One region of the Embleya sp. NPDC127516 genome, then DNA from elsewhere that is predicted to be linked to it. Evidence: riboswitches for the same ligand, from Rfam matches in the RefSeq annotation. Region 1 holds a riboswitch; the other holds the start of a gene.
What was found. A riboswitch is a leader RNA that binds a small molecule or an ion and turns the genes downstream of it on or off. The one in region 1 is predicted to bind cobalamin.
Positions count from the first base shown of each region.

Region 2: it holds a riboswitch for cobalamin, as region 1 does, so the genes downstream of both, ACIRL2_RS36860 (CoA-acylating methylmalonate-semialdehyde dehydrogenase) here and ACIRL2_RS09950 (prenyltransferase/squalene oxidase repeat-containing protein) in region 1, are expected to answer to the same signal.

Region 1 covers NZ_JBIWJT010000004.1:446,215-451,975, reverse strand. The annotation lists gene metE (5-methyltetrahydropteroyltriglutamate--homocysteine S-methyltransferase) at 1-1,720, shown strand, start outside; cobalamin riboswitch at 1,902-2,043, shown strand; gene ACIRL2_RS09950 (prenyltransferase/squalene oxidase repeat-containing protein) at 2,141-3,637, shown strand; gene ACIRL2_RS09945 (hypothetical protein) at 3,634-4,662, shown strand; gene ACIRL2_RS09940 (CbiQ family ECF transporter T component) at 4,659-5,761, shown strand, end outside.
Region 2 covers NZ_JBIWJT010000025.1:129,886-135,646, forward strand. The annotation lists gene ACIRL2_RS36850 (enoyl-CoA hydratase/isomerase family protein) at 1-338, opposite strand, end outside; gene ACIRL2_RS36855 (acyl-CoA dehydrogenase family protein) at 335-1,477, opposite strand; gene ACIRL2_RS36860 (CoA-acylating methylmalonate-semialdehyde dehydrogenase) at 1,482-2,981, opposite strand; cobalamin riboswitch at 3,183-3,353, opposite strand; gene ACIRL2_RS36865 (hypothetical protein) at 3,554-4,390, opposite strand; gene ACIRL2_RS36870 (nuclear transport factor 2 family protein) at 4,658-5,035, shown strand; gene ACIRL2_RS36875 (DUF1330 domain-containing protein) at 5,238-5,573, shown strand; gene ACIRL2_RS36880 (hypothetical protein) at 5,594-5,761, opposite strand, start outside.

The DNA of each region.
Region 1 (5,761 bases):
CGACCTGCGCGCGGCCGGCGCCGAGTGGGTGCAACTGGACGAACCCGCGCTGGTCCAGGACCGCAGCTTCGCCGAACTCAACGCCATCGCACGCGCCTACCGCGACCTCGGCGCGCTCACCGACCGGCCCAGGCTGCTGGTCGCCTCGTACTTCGACCGCCTCGGCGAGGCGTTGCCGATCCTGGCCAAGGCGCCGATCGAGGGGCTCGCCCTCGACTTCACCGGAGCCGCGTTCGCCAACCTGGACGCCCTGGCCGCCGTCGGCGGACTGCCCGGCAAGCGCCTGGTCGCCGGCGTCGTCGACGGGCGCAACGTGTGGATCAACGACCTCGGCAGGTCGCTGGCCACCCTGGGTACCCTGCTGGGCCTGGCCGAGCGCGTCGACGTGTCCGCGTCCTGCTCCCTGTTGCACGTGCCCCTGGACGCCGGCGACGAGCGCGACATCGACCCGCAGGTCTCCCGATGGCTCGCCTTCGCCCGGCAAAAGACCGAGGAGATCGTCACGTTGGCCCGCGGCCTGGGCCAGGGCACGGACACCATCGCGACCCATCTCGCCGCCAACCGGGCCGACCTGGCCGCGCGCAAGACCTCCGCCCTGACCCGCGACCCCGCCGTACGTGCCCGCGCCGCCGCGGTCACCGACGCGGACGGCCGGCGCAGCCTGCCCTACGCCGAGCGCGCCGCGGCCCAACGCGCCCACCTGGGACTCCCGTTGCTGCCGACGACCACGATCGGCTCCTTCCCGCAGACCGGCGAACTGCGCACCGCCCGCGCCGACCTGCGCGCCGGACGCATCGACGAGGCGGGCTACGAGGAACGCATCGAGTCCGAGATCCGCGACGTGATCTCCTTCCAGGAGAAGGCCGGAATCGACGTCCTGGTGCACGGCGAGGCCGAACGCAACGACATGGTGCAGTACTTCGCCGAACAACTCACCGGATACGTGGCCACCCGGCACGGCTGGGTCCAGTCGTACGGCACCCGGTACGTGCGCCCGCCGATCCTGGCCGGCGACATCTCCCGTCCCGAGCCGATGACCGTGCGCTGGACCTCGTTCGCCCAGTCGTTGTCCGACCGCCCCGTCAAGGGCATGCTCACCGGCCCCGTCACCATGCTCGCGTGGTCCTTCGTGCGCGACGACCAGCCGCTCGGAACCACCGCCCGGCAGGTCGCCCTGGCGCTGCGCGACGAGGTCCGCGACCTGGAGGCCGCGGGGGCCTCGGTCATCCAGGTGGACGAACCAGCGCTGCGCGAGACACTGCCGCTGCGCGCCGCGGACCGCGCCGAATACCTGGCCTGGGCCACCGAGTCGTTCCGCCTGACCACCTCCGGCGTGCGCGCGGCCACCCAGATCCACACGCACATGTGCTACGCCGAGTTCGGCGACATCGTGCAGGCGATCGACGACCTCGACGCCGACGTGATCAGCCTGGAGGCCGCCCGTTCGCACATGCAGGTCGCCCGGGAGCTCGCCGCCCACGGCTATCCGCGCGAGGCCGGTCCCGGTGTGTACGACATCCACTCCCCGCGCGTCCCGAGTGCGGAGGAGGTGACCGCTCTGCTGCACGAGGGGCTGACCGCGATCCCCGCCGGGCGGCTGTGGGTCAACCCCGACTGCGGCCTCAAGACCCGCGGCTGGCCCGAGGTTCGCGCCTCGTTGGAGAACCTGGTGGCGGCGGCGCGCGGGGTACGGGTGACGCTCCCCGACGCCGCGTCCTGAGTCGGGACCACCGGGGCGGGGAAGGCACGCCCCGCCCCGGCGGTCCGGGTTGTTGCGGCGGCCATGCGTGCCCGAACGGCGTGCGATTGTCCACCGCGGGCTCACGGTTGGTGACGCACGGCACCGTTGATCGCATGCTCGTGCTGTTGTCCGACAGCCGGAATGCTCCGTATGCTCCACACGCCGACGTGTGTCGGCACCCTCAACTTCATAGTTCGAAACCCAGGGGAAGCCGGTCGAAGTCCGGCACTGACCCGCAACCGTAGGCGGCGGCCGAAAGGCCGCCGCGAGTCGGAATGCCTGGGTGCGTACGAATTGAAGGCTCCAGCTGTCGTGGACTACACGCTGAGGCCCGGACGCCCGACCGATGCCCGCATTGGTCGGCTCCCGGGACGCGTTGGTCTCGGAAGGGTCCCATCGATGTCCTGGCTCACCGTGAGGAACACCGGCGCCGTCGCGGTCTGCGGCGCGGTCCTGGTCGCGGCCTCTCCCGTCTTCTCCGCGTCGGCAGACGCCGCGAACCCGCACGCCGACAACGCCGTCGCGGCGGCGAAATGGCAGGCCGGGGAACTGGTCGACGGCGGCATACCGGGGTTCGCCGGCTCCGACTGGGGCCTGACCATCGACACGATGATGGCGTTGTCGGCCACCCGCTCACAGCCCGCCGCGGTCAAGGCCGCCGCGGACGCGGTGGCCGCCAACATCCGCAAGTACAACAGCGCCGAGGAGTGGGGCATGCCCGGCTCGCGGATTGCGGGTGCCACCGCGAAGGTGCTCTTCGCCGCCGTGATCGCCGACCGCGATCCGACCAGGTTCGGCGGCCTGGACATGCGCGCCGAGACGCTGGACCTGATCGCCGGGGCGGACGCCGGCGACGACGCGGGTCGGATCCGGGACAAGCTCACCGGCAGTCCCGACTCGAGCAACGCGTTCGGGCAGTCGCTGGCCGTGCTGGGTCTGGCCCGCAGCGGCGGGGTGCCGCAGAGCGCGGTGGACTTCCTGATCAAGCAGCAGTGCCCCAGCGGCGGATTCCGGCTGTATCCGGGTCAGTTGGGCAGCACCGGCTCGACCTGCCAGGACACCCCGACCACCGTGCTGGACCCGGACTCGACCGGCATGGCCGTGCAGGCGCTGCTCTCGGCGGCGACCGAGAGCAAGTCGGTCGGCGCCGCGGCCGCAGCGAAGAAGGGCGTGGACTGGCTGAAGTCCGAGCAGCGCGAGGACGGTTCGTTCGGCGGCTCCGGACCCACCGCGGCATCGAACACCAACAGCACCGGCCTGGCCGGCCAGGCCCTGCACGCGGCCGGCTACCGGGCCGAGGCGGACAAGGCCGCCGCGTGGGTGGTCAAGCACCAGATCACCAAGGACAACGCGGGCGCCGCCGACAAGGAGATCGGCACGATCGCCTACAACGCGGAGGCCCTCACCTCGGCCCAGGCCGAGGGTATTCCGGACTTCCAGCGCGACCAATGGCGCCGCGCGACCCCGCAGGCCCTGCTCGTGCTGGCCGATGTCCCGCTGGGTGACCTCGGCAAGGCCCCCACCGAGCCGACCGGCACCGCCTCGACCTCGCCGAAGCCGACCGACTCCGGCACCCCCAAGCCCACCGGCTCGGCCACTCACACCGGGTCCCAAACGCCGTCCGCGTCGACGTCCGGCACACCCACCACCTCGCTCACCCAGACCGCGAGCGCGTCGATCACCGCGTCCGCGACGACCACCACCGCCGGCACCGGCGGCTCGGTGTCGGGCGGCACGAGCAGCTCGGGCGGTGGGGGCACCACGAAGGGCGGCGGCGGAAGCCTCGCCAAAACCGGCGCCCAGGTCGGCGGACTGCTCATGCTCTCCCTCGGACTGGTCGGCACCGGCCTCGCCGTGCGTGCCGGCGCGCGGCGCACGAACGGAAAGCGCACATGAGGCGCCGTGGGAGTGGCGGCCGAACAGCCCGCGTGGTCACCGCGCTGGCCCTGCTCGCGCTGCCCGCCACCGCCCAGGTCACCGTGGCCGCGCCGACCGCGCACGCGGTCGACACCTCCAAGGGCACCCCCGGCTACTGCCCGGACGCCAACGGTGTGACGGTGGTGATCGACTTCCAGGAACTGGGCGGCACGACCATCGTGCGCTGCGCACGAGGTGACCAGGCCACCGGTCACGCCGCGCTGAAGAACGCGGGTATCGAGATCGCCGGTGTGGCCCGCTGGGGCGAGGCGTTCATCTGCCGGGTCGAGGGCAGGCCCGGCGCGAACTCCGAGGCGTGCATCGACACGCCGCCGGCCTCCGCGTACTGGTCGTACTGGCACTCGTCCAACGGCGGTTCGTGGACGTACAGCCAGTGGGGTGTGATGAACCGCAAGCCACCGCTCGGCAGCTTCGAGGGCTGGTCGTTCTCCAAGAACAAGACCGAGACCACCAACCCGCCACCCCGGGTGGCACCGAAGCGCCCGGCGGCACCCGCGACGCAGGACCCGCCACCCCGGACCGACAACCCGCAACCGCCGCAGGGCAACGGCGCCAACCGCACGACGTCGACCGCCCCGGGCGGCAACTCCAGTGCCGGCGGGACCGGTTCGACGTCCGCCGGGACCACGTCCAACGGTTCGACCACGACCGGTACCGGCGCCGGCACCTCGGGGAGCGATCCGCTCGCCCCGGGGCCCGGCGTGTCCGGCAACCCGATGGAATCCGAGCCGCCGCCCGCCGCGCCCACGAGCGAGGAGCCGACCGCGGCGGCGAGTGAGCCCGGTTCCGCCGCACCGTCCGCGCAGCCCTCGGGCGTCACGCCACAAGGTCAGACGTGGACCGGTGGCGAGGAGTTGGCGACGAAGAAGCAGGACGGAATCCCGACCATGACCATCGTCGGCATCGCCCTGTTCGTGGCCATCTGCGCGGCGGCCGGGTTCACCGCCTGGCGCCGGCGAACACGCGCGGACGGATCGGGATGACCGTGCCCCACCCGAAACAAACGCCGATCGCCGCCGCGTTCCGGCGCGGCGGCGGGCGTTTGCCGCGCACCGTGCATCCCGGCGCGTGGTGGTTGTGGGCCCTGGGCCTGGCCACTGCCGCCAGTCGCACCACCAATCCGCTGCTGCTGGCGCTGATCCTGGCCGTGGCCGGGTTCGTCGTCGCCAACCGACGCGGCGACGCGCCGTGGGCTCTGGCCTTTCGCATGTACCTGTTCCTGGGCCTGTTCATCATCGTGATGCGCGTGTTGTTCCGGATCATCTTCGGTGCGGGGGCGGCGAGCGGCCATGTGCTCGTCGACCTCCCGGAGATCCCGTTGCCCGCGTGGGCGGCGGGCATCCACCTGTTCGGCCCGGTGGGCTTGGAGCACGTGCTGGGCGGGTTCTACGACGGGCTGCGGCTGGCCACGATGATCGTGTGCCTGGGCGCGGCGAACGCACTCGCGAGCCCGAAACGCATGCTCAAGGCGGTGCCCGCGGCGCTGTACGAGGTGGGCGCGGCCGTGGTGGTCGCGCTGTCGGTGGCACCGCAACTCATCGAGAGCGTGCATCGGGTACGCCGGGCCCGCCGGCTGCGCGGCGGCGCGCAGAAGGGCATGCGGGCGCTGCGCTCGATCGCGATCCCGGTGCTCCAGGACGCGCTGGACCGATCGCTCGCGCTGGCCGCCGCGATGGACTCGCGCGGGTACGGCCGCAACCGGCACCTGCCTCGGGCCATCCGACTGCTCACCGGCGTACTGACCCTGGTGGGCCTGCTCGGCGTCTGCGTGGGGGTGTACGCGCTGCTCGACGGCAGCGCCCCGCGCTATCTGGGCGCGACCATGCTGCCCGGCGGGATCGTGGTCGCCGGCATGGGCTTCGTGCTCACCGGCCGGCGGATCAACCGCAGCGTCTACCTGCCGGATCGCTGGCGGTTCGCCGAATTCGCGGTCGCCGCGTGCGGGTTGGGCACCGGTGCGCTGCTCTACCTGACCAGCCGGATCGACGCCGGGAACCTCTATCCGTCGCTGAGCCCGCTCGCGTGGCCCGAATTGGCGCCGCTGCCGGCGCTCGCGCTGGTCGTGGGCGCGCTGCCCGCGTG
Region 2 (5,761 bases), on a different contig from region 1:
CCGTCCATGACCGCGACATAGGTCTTGGGATAGCGGGCGATGTGGGCGTTGAGCCGGTACTCGTCGCGCCAGAAGTCCAGACTGCCGGTGCCGCCGCCGACGGCGTCGGCGTGGATGGCCCGGATGTCGCCACCCGCGCACAGCCCACGCTCGCCCGCGCCGGTGATCACCACCAGTCGCACGTCCTCGTCGTGCTCCCACGCGGTGAGCGCGGCGTCGATCCCGCGAACCATGGCGTGGGTGAGGGCGTTGAGCGCCCGGGGCCGGTTGAGCACGATCCGGCCCAGGCCCGCCTGACGGCGGGTCAGTACCGTCTCCTGCTCCGTCGTGGAGGTCATCGGGTCGCTCCGATCAGTCCGCGCGCGACGATCACGCGCATGATCTCGTTGGTTCCTTCGAGGATGCGGTGCACCCGCAGGTCGCGGACGATCTTCTCGATGCCGTAGTCCGCGAGGTAGCCGTAGCCGCCGTGCAGTTGCAGCGCGCGGTCGGCCACCGAGAAGGCGGTGTCGGTGGCGAACCGCTTGGCCATCGCGCACAGTTGCGGCGCGGCAGGATCGCCCTGGTCCAGGCAGGACGCCGCGTGCCGGACCAGCGTGCGCGCGGCCTCCAACTCGGTTGCCATGTCAGCGAGTTCGAAACGCAACGCCTGGGCGTCGATCAGCTTGGCGCCGAATGCCTCCCGATCGGTGAGGTGAGCCACGGCGGCGTCGAGGGCCGCCCCCGCGCCGCCCAGCGAGCAGGCGGCGATACCGATCCGGCCGCCGTTGAGGCCGCCCATCGCCATCCGGAAGCCGTCGCCCTCGGCGCCCAGCCGGTGGGAGACCGGCACACGCACGCCGTCCAGGACCACCTGGCGGGTGGGCTGGGCGTTCCAGCCCATCTTCAGCTCGTTCGCGCCGAAGGACAGCCCGGGTGAGTCGGCTTCCACGACGAACGCGGAGATCCCGTCGGCGCCGTCCCCGCCGGTCCGCGCCATCACCGCGTACACCGCCGAGGACCCGGCGCCGGAGATGAACTGTTTCACCCCGTGCAGGACATAGTGGTCCCCGTCGCGCACCGCGCGCGTGCGCAGTGCGGCGGCGTCGGACCCCGCGCCCGGTTCGGTCAGGCAGTAGCTGGCCAGACCGCGCATCGCGCACAGGTCCGGGAGCCACCTGTGGCGCTGCTCGGCGTTGCCGTGGCGGTCGATCATCCAGGCGACCATGTTGTGGATGGAGTAGTAGGCGGCGATGCTCGGGCAACCGCCGGCCAACGCCTCGTAGATCAGTGCGGCGTCCAGTCGGCTCAGACCCGAACCGCCCACGTCCTCACGGACGTTGATGCCGCCGAGACCGAGGTCGGCGCCCTTGCGCAGGACATCGACGGGGAAGTGCTTGGTGCGGTCCCACTCGATCGCGTGCGGGGCGAGGTGCTCGCGGGCGAAGTCCCGCGTCGTCTCGACGATCGCGAGCTGATCCTCGGTGAGGGTGCTCATCGGGTCAGCCCATCGTGGGGATGGTGAAACTCGCGGCCTCGCGTGCACCGGAGAACCAACGCGAGGTGATCGTCTTGGTCCGGGTGTAGAAGCGGATCGAGTCGGGTCCGTGCTGGTTGAGGTCGCCGAATCCGGACCGCTTCCACCCGCCGAACGTGTGGTAGGCCACCGGTACCGGGATCGGCACATTGACGCCGACCATGCCGGTGTTCACTCGGCGACCGAAGTCGCGGGCGGTGTCGCCGTCGCGGGTGAAGATCGCCACGCCGTTGCCGTACTCGTGCTCGCTCGCCAGTCGCAGCGCGTCCTCGTAGTCGGCCGCGCGCAGCACCGACAGGACCGGACCGAAGATCTCCTCGCGGTACACCCGCATCGAGGGCGTGACGTGATCGAACAGCGACGCGCCGACGAAGTAGCCGTCCTCGTGGCCGGGGACGCGCACGTCACGGCCGTCGACGAGCAGCTTCGCGCCCTCGCGCACGCCGATGTCCAGGTAGTCGTGCACCCGAGCGAGCGCGTCCCGACCCACCAACGGGCCGAAGTCGGCGTCGCGATCGTGGGAGGGGCCCACCCGCAGCGTGGCGATGCGCTCGACGAGCTTGGCCACCAGCGCGTCCGCGGTCTCCGCGCCGACCGGAACCGCGACGGAGATCGCCATGCAGCGCTCGCCCGCGGAGCCGTATCCGGCGCCGATCAGGGCCTCGACGACCTGGTCGAGGTCCGCGTCCGGCATCACGATCAGATGATTCTTGGCGCCGCCGAAGCACTGGGCGCGCTTGCCGCGCGCGGTGGCCGAGGTGTACACGTACTCGGCGATCGCGGTCGAGCCGACAAAGCCCAGCGCCTGGACGCGCGGGTCCTCCAGCAGTGTGTCGACGGACTCCTTGCCGCCGTTGACCACGTTCAGCACACCCGGCGGCAGTCCCGCCTCGAGGAAGAGCTCGGCCAGGCGCAGCGGTACCGAGGGGTCGCGTTCGGACGGCTTGAGGACGAACGCGTTGCCGCACGCGATGGCCGGGGCGATCTTCCACAGCGGGATCATCGCCGGGAAGTTGAACGGGGTGATGCCGGCGACCACACCGACCGGCTGGCGCAGCGAGTGCACGTCGATGCCGGTACCCGCGTTGTCGGTGAACTCGCCCTTGAGCAGGTGCGGGATGCCGACGGCGAACTCCACAACCTCCAGGCCGCGTTGCAGGTCACCGTGGGCGTCGGCGATGGTCTTGCCGTGCTCGGCCGACAACAGCTCGGCGAGCGAATCGCGTTCGGGCTCGACCAGTTGCAGGAATCGGGAGAGCACCCGGGCGCGCTTTTGCGGGTTCCAGGCGGCCCACGCCGGTTGTGCCTGCTCGGCGTCGGCGATCGCCGCCAGCGTGTCGGCGCGGTCGGCCAGCGGGACGCGCGCCTGCACGCGTCCGGTGTTGGGGTCGTACACGTCGCCGAACGCGCCGGACGCGCCTTGGACGTGCTTGCCGCCGATGAAGTGGGAAAGCTCGCGGACCATGAACGACCTGTCTCTCGTCAGGTGCGATCCGGAGGCGGGGCAATGACCCGACCACGGCAACCGCCGCTTCGGGGAGCGGAGTTGCCGAGGTCGGGTGGCACGTGAGGGTGGTCAGGCGAGCCCGACGACCTCGACGTTCGCAAGATCGTCCGGGGCGAGTGCGCAGACCGGCGTCATGCGTGTTTGCTCCATCCTCGTGGACAACACGGATATACCCGCGGCCGGTATCCTGACTTCCGGATCGACACACGCCGCCCGCCTTCCCGGCTTTCGCCAGTGGCGTGGTGCCTCGGCAGCGCACTCCCCGGTCACAGTGGCGGGACCGTGCCGGATTCACACCGACTTCCCTGCACCGCGGACCTTGTAGTTCAAGACGATATAGTCGGACGTCCTAGTAAGTCCAGCGCCGATCGAGCTTGATCGCGTGCGGGAGCGACGTGACGAGGTGGCGGTCCGGGCATCGCGAGGACGTCACCGCCGGAACGGGGGCGGCGGGTGCACGCGTGCGCACGTTCGACGTGTGGTGCCGGTGCCTTGCCGTGCCGGAGGGGGATCTGCGCCCGCCTGCGCGGCTATCGGATGTGCTTCGGCTCCGTGACGGCCGTGGTGGGTTCGAGCCGCACCGCCGCGGCGGCGCACGCCTCGACTCGGGCGCGGGCAAGTCCGATGGCCGGGTGGGCGTACGCCAGACGCTCCGCGTTCGCCAGTGCGGCGCGGGCGGCGTCCGGGTCGCCCGCGGCGGCCGAACAGATCGCAAGCAGACATTCGCACTCGGCGCCCATCCAGCGACTCCGTTGCCGTGCGGCGCGCCGACGCCATCGGCGAGCCCGCGCCGCCGCCCGCTCCACGCGCCCCTCGTACAGGTCCAAGGCGAACTCGGCCACGCAGCCCCTGCGGCGATGGGCCCGCCCGGAACCCGCCACGGCGGGGCGCAGTGTGGGCAACATCGCGGCCGCGTCCGCCGAACCCTGGACCAGCAGCATCGCGGAGAAGTCGGTGTGCGCGTGCGACATCATGCGGCCGAGCGCGTCGTCGCGAGGATGCGCCGCCGACCACCGGCGCACGACCTCCGCCCCCGCCGGGCCGTGTCCTCGCGCGAAGAGCACCATGCACTGGGACACGGCCCCGAGCGCCTGACCCACAGGCGTGTCGGGAAAGCCCTTGCTGTGCTCGTGCGCCCCCTCGACGTCACCACGACGCAGCGCGCGGATCACCTGCGCGTTCCGCTTCAGCGCGACCCGGTCCGCCTTGGAAGGCAACAGCGGCAACCCCACACCGGCTCGTTGGTGCATTCCCAGCCCCAGGAAGGCCAGGTAGCCCAAGAGCAGCCCCGCGACGATCCCCGAGGGACCTCGGACCAGCAGAAACGGGACCGCGAAGGAGGCCGCGAGGGATAGCGGCAAAATCACCCGAACAAGTATGCGCACGACGAGAGTATGGGGGTCACCGGGCGCGGACGACATGCGGTGCCGATGGTTTCCGGCAGACCTGTCCGCACGGACCGCCGCCCCATGGGGTGTCGCATACCGATGCAAGTACTGATGCGTGACTGATTCCGAGGCGCTCGATCGTCCGTAACGTCTTGACCTGCGGAAAGCAGGACTGGAACCGCGCAGGACAAAGCACTGGAACCCGTCGGGCACGCCCGGCGGAGCGACCCGGAAAGGACGGACGCCATGAGCGCCGCCATCGACTACACCGCCACCGTCGAGAACTACCTGGCCGGCTGGAACGAGCCGGACGCGGACAAGCGCCGCGCGCTGGTGGCGTCCGCGTTCACCGAGGACGCCACGTATACCGACCCGCTGGGTGCCGTGGTCGGGCACGACGGGATCACCGGCCTCATCGGCGTGGTCCAGGGCCAATTCGCCGGACTGGTGTTCACCCTCGGCGGCCCGGTGGACGGGCACCACGACGTCGTCCGGTTCCAGTGGCACCTCGGCCCCGAGGGCGCAGAGGCGCCGGTCGTCGGGTTCGACGTCGCGGTCCTGGATGCGACGGGCCGGATCAAGGCCGTACACGGCTTTCTCGACAAGGTCCCCGCCGGTCTGTGACGCACGGGCCGCCGCGGCCCGGACCGATCGACGCGCGCCCGCATACCGCGGGTCCGGGCGGCGCCCTTCCCTTCCCGGATCCGCGTCCCCCGAGGAACCCGAACGCACCTGCCGGACCGGCTGCCCGTCGGCCCGTCGCCCGGCAGCGACCCCGACGCAATGCCCCCACCGCTCGTGGAATCGACCCCCCGAAGGAGTAGCCATGCCCGCCTACATCATCGCCAACCTGCAGGACGCCGCCCCGCACCCCGAGATCGCCGACTACATCGAACAACTCCCCGGCACCTTCCGGCCCTACGGCGGCCGTTACCTCGTGCACGTCACGTCCCACGAGGTGCTGGAGGGCAGTTGGGCCGGGAGCGTCGTGATGATCGGCTTCCCCGGGGTCGCCGAGGCGCGGGCCTGGTGGGACTCGCCCGCGTACCGCAGGATCGCGCCACTGCGCTCGCGGCACATCAAGGGCGACATCATCCTGATCGAGGGCGTGCCGGAGGGGTACGACCCGAGCGGCGCCGTACAGGCCCTGCGCGCCGAGTAGCGCTCGGGTTCGGCTGGTGGTCAGCCCGTGCCCAGAGCGTCCGCCGCCCTGGTCAGGTCCGCGGCGATGTGGTCCCAGTCGGGTCCGTGCAGCCACAGGTTCTCGGCGGCCTCGCGCATCAGCGCCGGCTCGTCCGGGCGTTGCAGGAGCACGAGCCGGTAGGACAGGTTGCGGATCCAGACCGGCAG